DNA from 2 places in the Arthrobacter sp. B1I2 genome. Region 1 is predicted to be linked to the other one. Evidence: riboswitches for the same ligand, from Rfam matches in the RefSeq annotation. Region 1 holds a riboswitch; the other holds the start of a gene.
What was found. A riboswitch is a leader RNA that binds a small molecule or an ion and turns the genes downstream of it on or off. The one in region 1 is predicted to bind glycine.

Region 1 (5,269 bases):
GTAATGAGCGGTGGCGCCCACCGTCTTCACACCCCGCTCGTAGGCCTGGTGGTAGGGCCGGGCCCCCTTGAAGCTCGGAAGGAACGAATGGTGGATGTTGATGGCCCTCCCACTGAGCCGGGAGGTTGTGCCGTCACTGAGAACCTGCATATAACGTGCCAGCACCACCAGTTCCACACCGTACGCGTCCACCAACTCAAGCAGCCGGGTTTCCGCCTCGGGCTTCGTTTCCGGCGTGACCGGGATCAGGTGGAACGGAACGCCGTGCCATTCCGCAAGGCCGGCCGTGTCCGGATGGTTGGAGACCACCGCAACGATTTCCACCGGCAGGTCGCCGTCCCGTGCCCGGACAAGGAGGTCGTTCAGGCAGTGCTCGTATTTGGACACCATCACCAGGATCCGCTGCCGGCGGCTATGCGGCTCCAGCCGCCATTCCATGCCCCAGTCCCCCGCAACGGGACCGAACCGCTCGCGCAGCATCCCGCCGTCGAACTCTTCCTGTGCGGTGAAATGCACCCGCATGAAGAACTCACCCGATGCCTTGTCACCAAACTGCTTGATGTCCACGATGTAGCACTCCTGCGCCAGGAGGAACGTGGCTACAGCCTGGACGATGCCCAGCGAATCCCGGCATTTGAACGTGAGGATGAAATCGGTGGCAGGTGACGGTGCACCCTCGGGATCGCCGGGCATTCCGGCCGGCTGTGCGGCGGGCTGTGCGGCGGACATGACAGTTGCTGAACCGCCGGCCGTCATTTCCTGGCCTGCTCAGCCTCGTGCGCAGCAGGATCAGCATCCCGGCCCGCGTTCCGCCCGACGGCGGCTTCGTCGGCGCGAAGCTCAGCCCGGAAGACCTCGAAGCGGGCCAGGTGCGCGGGCCGGCGCCGCAGAATGGCCCATGCCACGCCGAGGACGGCGAACCAGATGGGCGTTACCAGCAGGGCGATGAGCGTGTCCGGCTGGGTTGTCAGGGCCCAAAGGACGAAGGCGAAGAACGCGTAGACCACCCACACTGCGGGGATGCCGCCGGGCATCTTGAACTTGGAAGCCGCGTGCAGGTGCGGGCGCCGGCGCCGGAAGGAGATGTAGCTGGCCAGGATGATCGACCAGACGAAGACGAAGCAGACGGCTGACACGGTGGTGACCATTTCGAACGCCTTGCCAATATCCTGGCCGGCATACATGAGTACGACGCCGGAGAGCAGCAGGACGCAGGACAGGAACAGTGCGTTGCTGGGCACCTTCCTCCTGGACAGGCGGCTGAAGAGGTTAGGGGCATCGCCTTCCTGGGCGAGGCCGAAGACCATGCGGGAGGTGGAGTAGATGCCGGAGTTGGCGGAGGACATTGCCGAGGTGAGGACCACCAGGTTGACCACAGTGGCTGCGGCGCCGAGGCCGGCCAGGGAGAACATTCCGATGAAGGGGCTGTGGCCTGCGGCGAACTGTGTCCAAGGGGTGACGGCCATCAGGATGATCAGCGCGCCAACGTAGAAGAGCAGCACGCGGACGGGGATGGCGTTGATGGCCCTGGGCAGGGTGCGCTCGGGGTTCTTGGCCTCGGCGGCCGTGGTGCCCACCAGTTCGATGCCTACGAAGGCGAACACTGCGATCTGGAATCCGGCCACGAAGCCCATGAATTCGTTGGGGAAGAACCCGCCGTGGCTCCACAGGTTGGTGAAGCTTGCCGTGCCCGCGTCGCTCTGGAAGCCGGTGAAGATCATGAAGAGACCCACGATGATCAGGGCAGCGATGGCGATGATCTTGATGAGGGCGAACCAGAACTCGGTCTCGCCGAAAGCCTTGACGGTGGCGAGGTTCAGCAGGAGCAGGATGGCCACCGTGGCCAGGCCCGGGATCCAGAGCGGCAGGGCCGGCCAAAGTTCCCGTGAGTAGCCGGCGATGGCGATGACGTCCGCGATTCCGGTGATCACCCAGCAGAACCAGTACGTCCAGCCGGTGAAGAAGCCTGCCCAGGGCCCCAGGAGGTCAGCTGCGAAGTCGCTGAAGGACTTGTAGTTCAGGTTGCTCAGCAGCAGTTCGCCCATGGCCCGCATGACGAAGAAGAGCATGAAGCCGATGATCGTGTACACGAAGATCACGGATGGGCCGGCCGCGGAGATGGTCTTGCCCGAGCCCATGAAGAGGCCGGTTCCAATCGCGCCGCCGATGGCGATGAGCTGGATATGCCGGTTGGTAAGCTGCCGCTCCAGGTGGGGAGGCTCGCTGCGGGCTGCCGTGGTGGCGCCGTGATTGCGGGCTGGTTCGCCGTTGGACGTGGGGGGATGAATCGCCATGAGGAACTCCATCGATAAAGCGGCTTCTTGGGTGCCGCAAAAGATTTGGTTCCTCCCCGCTCTGTTGTGGACCTGAGAGTTTCCGCAGCCAAAGCCGCTTGCACCGTCGGTGAGCCAGGGACATGCCTGGCTGCTTTCCAGAGTTGCCTGTCCGCGGCGGTACGGGGGCCTGAGAGTTTCCTGGGGAGGATTTGCTCCTACGGCGCCTGCTGGATGTACCGGCAGGGCTCTCCCGCCGCAGGTCGAAGGCGTGTTCAGTTGGAAGCCGCAGCCTTTTGGGCCACAGCCGTCATGCGATGGGATGGGCGCCGGCAACCAGCCGCTCCGGATACGCTGAGCCAGCCACTGGCAGGCGCCGATCCCGGGGTTCAGTGTGGTGTCCGTCACGATCGAATGTCAAACCCCTCCCGACACAAAGCAGGTGCCAGCGCGCTTCAGATGCCGGGTCCAGCCCCAAACGCTGCCGCCGATTTGCCAGAGGGCCGCATATCCCGATACCTTGTGAGCCGAATCACCCACATTTGAATAAGCCTTTCGAGCTGTGACGGGAGAGTCCTCCCGGCATCCACCGGGCAGGCGCCGTAGGAGCAAATCCTCCCCAGGAATCTCTCAGGCCCACGTACCGTCATGGCGAGGCGACTCTGGAAAGCAACCGGGCTTCAGTCCGGTTCACCGACGGTGCAAGCGGCCCCCTGCCAAGAGCAGGCAACGCGGAATCTCTCAGGTCCAATACAGAGCGGGGAGGAACCCATCACACGCCGTGCCACCTCAGGCCGGCCAGAACCGGAGTTCCTCATGACGATTCAATCGCTTCCAACATCGTTTGTTGACCGCCATATCGGCGCGCGCCGCCAGGCCGACGTCGACACCATGCTCAAGGCCGTGGGCTACGACAGCGTGGATGGCCTCGTGGACGTTGCCGTTCCCGCCTCCATCCGCCAGGAAACCGCGCTCAAGCTGACCGACGCCCTCAGCGAGGTGGAGGTCCTTGCCGAGCTCCGCCGGATCGCGGGCAGGAACAAGACCGCTGTCCAGATGATCGGCCAGGGCTACTACGACACCGTGACCCCGCCGGTGATCCGCCGCAACATCCTCGAATCCCCCTCCTGGTACACCGCCTACACCCCGTACCAGCCGGAAATCTCCCAGGGCCGGCTTGAGGCACTGCTGAACTTCCAGACCATGGTCCAGGACCTGACGGCCCTACCGGTGGCCAATGCCTCGCTGCTGGATGAAGCAACCGCCGTGGCAGAGGCCGTGCTGCTGATGCGCCGCGCAAACAAGACCAAGCCCGCGGCCGACGGCAAAACGGTTATGGACGCCGACTGCCTCCCGCAGACCATCGCCATCGTCAAGGGCCGCGCCGAAGCCCTCGGCTTTGACGTGGAAGTCGCCGATCTCTCCCAGGGCCTGCCGGAAGGGACCATCAACGGCATTGTGCTGCAGCAGCCCGGCGTCTCCGGCCGGGTCTGGGACCAGTCCGCCGTGATCACCGCAGCGAAGGAGCGCGGCGCGCTGGTCACCGTTGCCGCGGACCTGCTGGCCCTCACCCTGATCACTCCTCCGGGTGAGCAGGGCGCGGACATCGCCGTCGGCTCCACCCAGCGTTTTGGCGTGCCGTTGTTCTTTGGGGGACCGCACGCCGCCTACATGGCCGTCCGGAAGGGCCTGGAACGCACCCTTCCAGGCAGGATCGTGGGTGTCTCCAAGGACAACGCCGGCGCACCCGCCTACCGCCTGGCGCTGCAGACCCGCGAGCAGCACATCCGCCGCGAGAAGGCCACCTCCAACATCTGCACCGCCCAGGCGCTGCTGGCCATCGTTTCCTCCTTCTACGCGGTCTACCACGGCCCGGACGGGCTGAAGGCGATCGCCGAGACCGCCCACCACAAGGCGAGGGTCCTGGCTACCACCCTCACGGCCATGGGCCGCGAACTCGTCAGCGATTCATTCTTCGACACGCTCACGGTCCGCGTCCCGGGCAAGGCCGCCAAGGTGGTCACCGCCGCCGAAGGCCGCGGCATCAACCTGCGTTTCATCGACTCCGGCACGGTGGGCGTCTCCATTGATGAGACGACGACGGCGGCAACACTTTCCGCCGTCGCCGTCGCCTTTGGCGCCGGTCCGGTGGGTGACGCGCAGGGTTTCGAGCTGCCCGAAGAAGTGCTGCGCACCTCGGCGTACCTGCAGCACCCGGTCTTCAACACCCACCGGTCCGAAACGCAGCTGCTGCGCTACATCCGCAAGCTTTCCGACCGCGACCTGGCGCTGGACCGCACCATGATCCCGCTGGGCTCGTGCACCATGAAGCTGAACGCCACCGCCGAGATGGAGGCCATTTCCTGGCCGGAATTCGCCTCCATCCACCCGTTCGCCCCGGACTCCCAGACCGAAGGCTGGCGTGAACTCATCGCGGACCTGGAAGCGGACCTCACCACGATCACCGGCTACGACCAGGTGTCCATCCAGCCCAACGCCGGCTCCCAGGGCGAACTCGCCGGGCTCCTGGCGATCCGCGGCTACCACCACTCCCGGGGCGAGGCGCAGCGCAACGTCTGCCTCATCCCGGCCTCCGCCCATGGCACCAACGCCGCCTCCGCCGTGCTTGCAGGCATGAAGGTCGTCGTCGTCGCCACCGCGTCCGACGGCACCATCGACCACGACGACCTGACGGCCAAGATCGAAGCCAACAGGGACGTCCTGTCCTGCATCATGATCACCTACCCGTCCACGCACGGCGTGTACGACGGGGACGTCCGCGAGGTCTGCGACGCTGTCCATGCTGCCGGAGGGCAGGTCTACATCGATGGCGCCAACCTGAACGCGCTGGTGGGCCTGGCCCAGCCGGGCAAGTTCGGCGGCGATGTCTCCCACCTGAACCTGCACAAGACTTTCTGCATCCCGCACGGCGGCGGCGGACCCGGCGTCGGCCCGGTCGCAGCCAAGGCGCACCTGGCACCCTTCATGCCCGGCGA
Region 2 (5,269 bases), 380 kb from region 1:
CCGGGACGGGGACATAAACGTGGACTGCAGCGAGGCCGCGGAGCTGGAGAGCACCGCGAGGGACATCAGGATGGCGAACGGTCCCATGATGGGGGAGGCCAGGGCCGTGAAGATGTTCTCGTGGTTTTCCGCGTTGTTCAGGCCGTTGCCGGTATCGCCAACGCCGGCGAACATCATGGTGGCGATGCTGACCAGGAGGTAGATGGCCAGGACGATGACAGCCGTCAGGGTGCCGGCCACGCCGGCGGTCTTCTTGCCGTTGGCCGTTTCCTCATTGACGGTGAGGCAGACGTCCCAGCCCCAGTACACGAAGATCGACAGGGAGATGCCGGCGGCGATCTGGCCGAAGGTTTCGATCTTGGTGACGTCGAACCAGTCCCAGCTGAACGGGATGGCCGTTTCGGAGGTGGACCAGTTGGCGAAGGCCATGGCCACGAACAGGCCCAGCACCAGCAGCTGGAAGCCCACCAGGCTGTACTGCACCAGCTTGGTGGTGTGCAGGCCCCGGTAGCTGACCCAGACGGCCAGTGCCACGAAGACGAAACAGGTCAGGACGTTCAAGGCCTTGTTATCCGCCAGGTCTGCGAGTTCCGGGGACCCGGTGAGCTGGGACAGGAACAGGTAGAAGAAGTCAACGGCGACGCCTGCCAGGTTGGACAGCACGATGATGTTGGCGGCCAGCAGGCCCCAGCCGCCCATCCAGCCGATCCAGGGCCCGAAGGCTTTGGTCACCCAGGTGAAGGTGGTGCCGCTGTCCGGGGAATCGGCGTTGAGCTCCCGGTAGGCGAGCGAGACCAGGATCATGGGGATGAACCCGATCAGGAAGATGACTGGCAGCTGGAGCCCGGCTTCATTGACGGTGGGTCCGAGTGCGCTGGTGAGGGTGTAGGCGGGGGCGATGGTTGAAATACCCAGGACGACGACGGCGAGGAGCCCGAGCTGCCCGCCCTTGAGTCCCTTGGCGCTGACGCCGTCCGCAGAGGGGGCGTGGGCGTGCGGACCGGGTTTGGCCGTACTGGTGCGGATTGTCTCTGTCATGGCACCACTTTCTGGAAGGCTGTGAGACGGAGGTCACTATATGAATGGCGTTCATTTAGTATGGGGGTGCGGGGCCTGTGATGCAAGACGCAATATGAATCACATTCGTTTATGACTGCCGCCAATTAGTAAGCTCACTGAGAAACTGGCTGGCAGCCCGGGCCGCCATGGGAGCAGACTGGTAGCGTCTGCCGTACTGGAACCATTGAGGAGGATGCATGAAAGCTTCACCGACACTGACCAACAACCTGCAGGCTGTCCTGGCGGACCTGATCGAACTCCACGTTCAGGGCAAGCAGGCGCACTGGAACATCGTGGGTACCAACTTCCGCGACCTCCACCTGCAGCTTGATGAGATCGTTGACGCTGCCCGCCAGTTCGCCGATGACACTGCCGAGCGCATGCGTGCCCTGCACGCGCTGCCGGATGGCCGCAGCTCCACCGTTGCCGAGACCACCAGCCTGGCCCAGTTCCCTGACGGGCTGATCAGCACCGCGGACGCCATCGAGCGGATCGTTGCAGCCATGGAGGCTGCCGTGGGCACCATGCGCAAAGTCCATGACGAAGTGGATGAGGAAGACCCCACGTCTGCGGATCTCCTGCACGAGTTCATCGCCCGGCTGGAGCAGTTTGCCTGGATGGTGCAGGCCGAAAACATGAAACCCACCGCCAAGGTTACGGCTGCCGACTCCAAGTAGCGGAAGCCGCGGGCGTTTCGCAGGGCGCCCGGCGTCGAGGTATTCCCCCGGCGCCGGGCGCCTTTTCGCTGCCTGGCCGGCCCTGGCCGCTGACCGGGGGTGCTAGGCCGCTTTCGGCACTTTCCGAAGCACGACGGCGGCAAGGACTGCCGCCGTCGCCATCAGTACCAGCCCAATGGCCGCAGTAATGTGCACGCCGGAATCAAAGGCTGCGGCCGCGGCGTCCGCGACGGACGCCGACAGGGAGGCGGGCAAAAGGTTGGCTGCCTCCACTGCACCGGCAAGCGTTTCCCTGGCATTGTGCAGGGACGTCCCGGAAAGCGTGCCGTCCAGTCCCGCGGGCAGCCGCAGGTTCCGCTGGTAGGACGCCGTCAGGATTGAGCCCAGCACCGCCGTCCCCAGCAGGGAGCCCACCTCGTAGCCCGTTTCGGAGATCGCGGCGGCGGCCCCTGATTTCTCCGGTGGCGCGGCGCCGAGGATGAGGTCGTTGGAGATGGTTTCCGCCGAGCCCACGCCGAGGGCCAGGACCAGGAGTGCCGCCAGCAGGAGCGAGGGTCCGCCGTCGTGGTCCCCGAAGGCCACCATGCTGTAGCCCGTGGCGCTGAAGGCCAGCCCCGCGGCCACCACGTATCCCGGACGGACCTTGCGGACCAGGGGCACAGCCACCAGGCCCGCCGCCACCGCGGCAGCCAGTGCCGGAATCATGGCCACGCCCGCCGCGGAGGGGCTCATTCCCTCGAGGAGCTGGAGATGCTGGGCCAGGAACAGGATGAACCCGTTGAAGGAAAACAGGGCCAGGATGTTGGCGGTGATGGCCATGCTGAACACCCTGTTCCGGAACAGCGACATGTCCAGAAGGGGTTTCTCCAGCCGGTGCTGCCGCCGCACGAATACCACCCCCATTGCCACGCCAAAGGCCATGGTGCCCAGCCCCGCTGCGCCCGGACCTTCGGTGGCAACTGCCTTGATGCCGTAGACCACGGGCACCATGACCAGCATGGAGAGCAGGATGCTGGGGGCGTCCACCTTGCCCGGGGCCGGGTCCTTCGATTCCGGGATGAGGGCCGGTCCAAACGCCAGCAGGGGAAGCATGAGGGGCACTGCCACCAGGAATACGGCGCCCCACCAGAAGTGCTCCACCAGCCACCCGCCAAGGATCGGCCCCAGGGCGGCGCCGCCGGAGAATCCGGCAGCCCAGATGGCTACAGCCAGTCTCCGGCGGTTGGGCTCCGGGAAGATGTTGCGGATCAGCGACAGCGTGGACGGCATCAGCATGGCGCCGAAAAATCCCAGGGCTGCGCGGCCGGCGATCAGCCACTCCGGCGTGGGTGCAAAGGCCGTCGCGGCGGACAGCCCGGCAAACCCCATGCTGCCGAGGATCAGCAGCCGCCGCCGCCCAATGCGGTCGCCCAGGCTTCCCATTGATACCAGGAGTCCGGCCAGTACCAGGGGGTAGGCGTCAACAATCCACAACAGTTGCACGCCGGTGGGATCCAGGGCGCGGGTGATGGCGGGCAGGGTAAAGGTCAGTGCGGTGTTGTCCACCGCCACCAGCAGCACGGGAAACATCAGCAGCCCCAGCGCCAGCCAGTCGCGCCAGGGGGAGCGGGATGCGGTGGTGCCCCCGCGGGCAGGTGCGGAGCTGTTGGTGGAGGTTGTCATAAAATAACTATACCGTCCAGACGGTATAGTTTGGAATTGCGGCCATTCCGTTTTCGCGCCAGGTGGAGGGCATGATGGAAGGCATGCCCCGAAAGCCAGTAGCCCGTGACGCGGTCCTTGACGCCTTCGAGTCCCTGCTGATCGAGGTGGGGGAGCGGGCGGCCACCCTTGATGCAGTGGCCCGCAAGGCCGGGGTGTCCAAGGGCGGCCTCCTCTACCACTTTCCCAGCAAGGAAGCGCTCATCGCGGTGCTGCTGGACCGGCTGGAGGGCCTGGCCCGGGAAGACGCTGACGCGATGGCTTCGGCCAGTGAAGGTGCAGCGGCGTACTTCATCCGTTCCTCGGTCTGGGCGGACACCCCGCTGGACCGTGCAATCGTGGCCGCCACCAGGCTTGCGGAAGTGGCGCATGAAGAGACACGGCGCCGTTTTGCGGCCATCCAGCAGCGGTGGCTGGACGAGATCGCGGCGGATGTGGGGCCGGGCCTGGCCAAAGCCGTCCTCTACATGGGTGACGGGTTGTACTTCAATGCCATGCTGTCCGTGGCGCCCGCGCCGGAAGGGGGAGCGGCCGCTGACGTGGAGGAACTCCTGGCCGCTTTGGAACGGCTTCGCAGGTAGCCCGGGCCATTTGCCGGGAGGGGTTGCGGCGTAGGACAATAGAAAGTTGTGAGGGCTGTCACCGGCCCTCATGATTCAACAAATGAATAGCCTTTGATCTGCGGCGGGAGAGTTCTGCCGGAAGTACAGGCAGGCGCCGTAGGAGCAAATCCTCCCCAGGAATCTCGCAGGCCCCTGTACCGCCGCGGCGAGGCACCTCTGGAAAGCAGCAGGCAGTTCCTGCCTCCCCCGGGAGCGAAAAGACTGTTGTGCTCACCGACGGTGCAAGCGGGTCCTGCCCAGGCAGGCAACGCGGAAACTCTCAGGTCCAATACAGAGCGGGGAGGAACCCGACTAGCTGTGGCGTACCCTTCGCCGCCTGAGTAAATGGAGTTCCTTCGTGCCGGTTACCCCAGCCTCCACCACCTTCGTAGACCGCCATATCGGCGCCCGCCGCCAGGCCGACGTCGACACCATGCTCAAAGCCGTAGGCTACGATTCGGTCGACTCCCTGGTTGACACCGCGGTACCCAAGGTCATCCGCCAGGAAACCGCCCTTCGCCTGCAGGACGCCCTCAGCGAGGTTGAAGTCCTCACCGAACTGCGGAAGCTTGCCGCAAAAAACAAGACGGCAGTGCAGCTGATCGGCCAGGGCTACTCGGACACCGTGACCCCGCCGGTGATCCGCCGCAACATCCTTGAGTCCCCGGCCTGGTACACCGCCTACACCCCGTACCAGCCGGAGATCTCCCAGGGCCGGCTTGAGGCGCTGCTGAACTTCCAGACCATGGTGCAGGACCTGGTGGGACTGCCCATCGCCAACGCCTCGCTGCTGGATGAAGCAACCGCCGTGGCCGAGGCCGTGCTGCTGATGCGCCGGGCGAACAAGACCAAGCCCGCGGCCGACGGCAAGACTGTCCTGGACGTGGACGTGCTGCCGCAGACCATCGCCATCGTCAAAGGCCGCGCAGAAGCCCTCGGCTTCGAGGTGGAGGTGGCGGACCTCTCCCAGGGCCTGCCGGAAGGCGACATCAATGGTGTCGTATTGCAGCAGCCCGGTGTCTCCGGCCGGGTCTGGGACCAGTCCGCCGTGATCGCCGCAGCGAAGGAGCGCGGCGCGCTGGTCACCGTTGCCGCGGACCTGCTGGCCCTCACCCTGATCACTCCTCCGGGTGAGCAGGGCGCGGACATCGCCGTCGGCTCCACCCAGCGTTTTGGCGTGCCGTTGTTCTTCGGCGGCCCGCACGCGGCCTACATGGCCGTCCGGAAGGG

Region 2: another riboswitch for glycine. It lies ahead of gcvP (aminomethyl-transferring glycine dehydrogenase); the one in region 1 lies ahead of cycA (D-serine/D-alanine/glycine transporter).

The regions. Positions count from the first base shown of each region.
Region 1 covers NZ_JAUSYC010000001.1:577,679-582,947, forward strand. The annotation lists gene purU (formyltetrahydrofolate deformylase) at 1-693, opposite strand, end outside; gene cycA (D-serine/D-alanine/glycine transporter) at 753-2,294, opposite strand; glycine riboswitch at 2,346-2,441, opposite strand; glycine riboswitch at 2,442-2,539, opposite strand; glycine riboswitch at 2,830-2,929, shown strand; gene gcvP (aminomethyl-transferring glycine dehydrogenase) at 3,090-5,269, shown strand, end outside.
Region 2 covers NZ_JAUSYC010000001.1:200,944-206,212, reverse strand. The annotation lists gene QFZ57_RS00935 (APC family permease) at 1-1,038, opposite strand, end outside; gene QFZ57_RS00930 (Dps family protein) at 1,257-1,736, shown strand; gene QFZ57_RS00925 (MFS transporter) at 1,839-3,398, opposite strand; gene QFZ57_RS00920 (TetR/AcrR family transcriptional regulator) at 3,482-4,018, shown strand; glycine riboswitch at 4,113-4,210, shown strand; gene gcvP (aminomethyl-transferring glycine dehydrogenase) at 4,398-5,269, shown strand, end outside.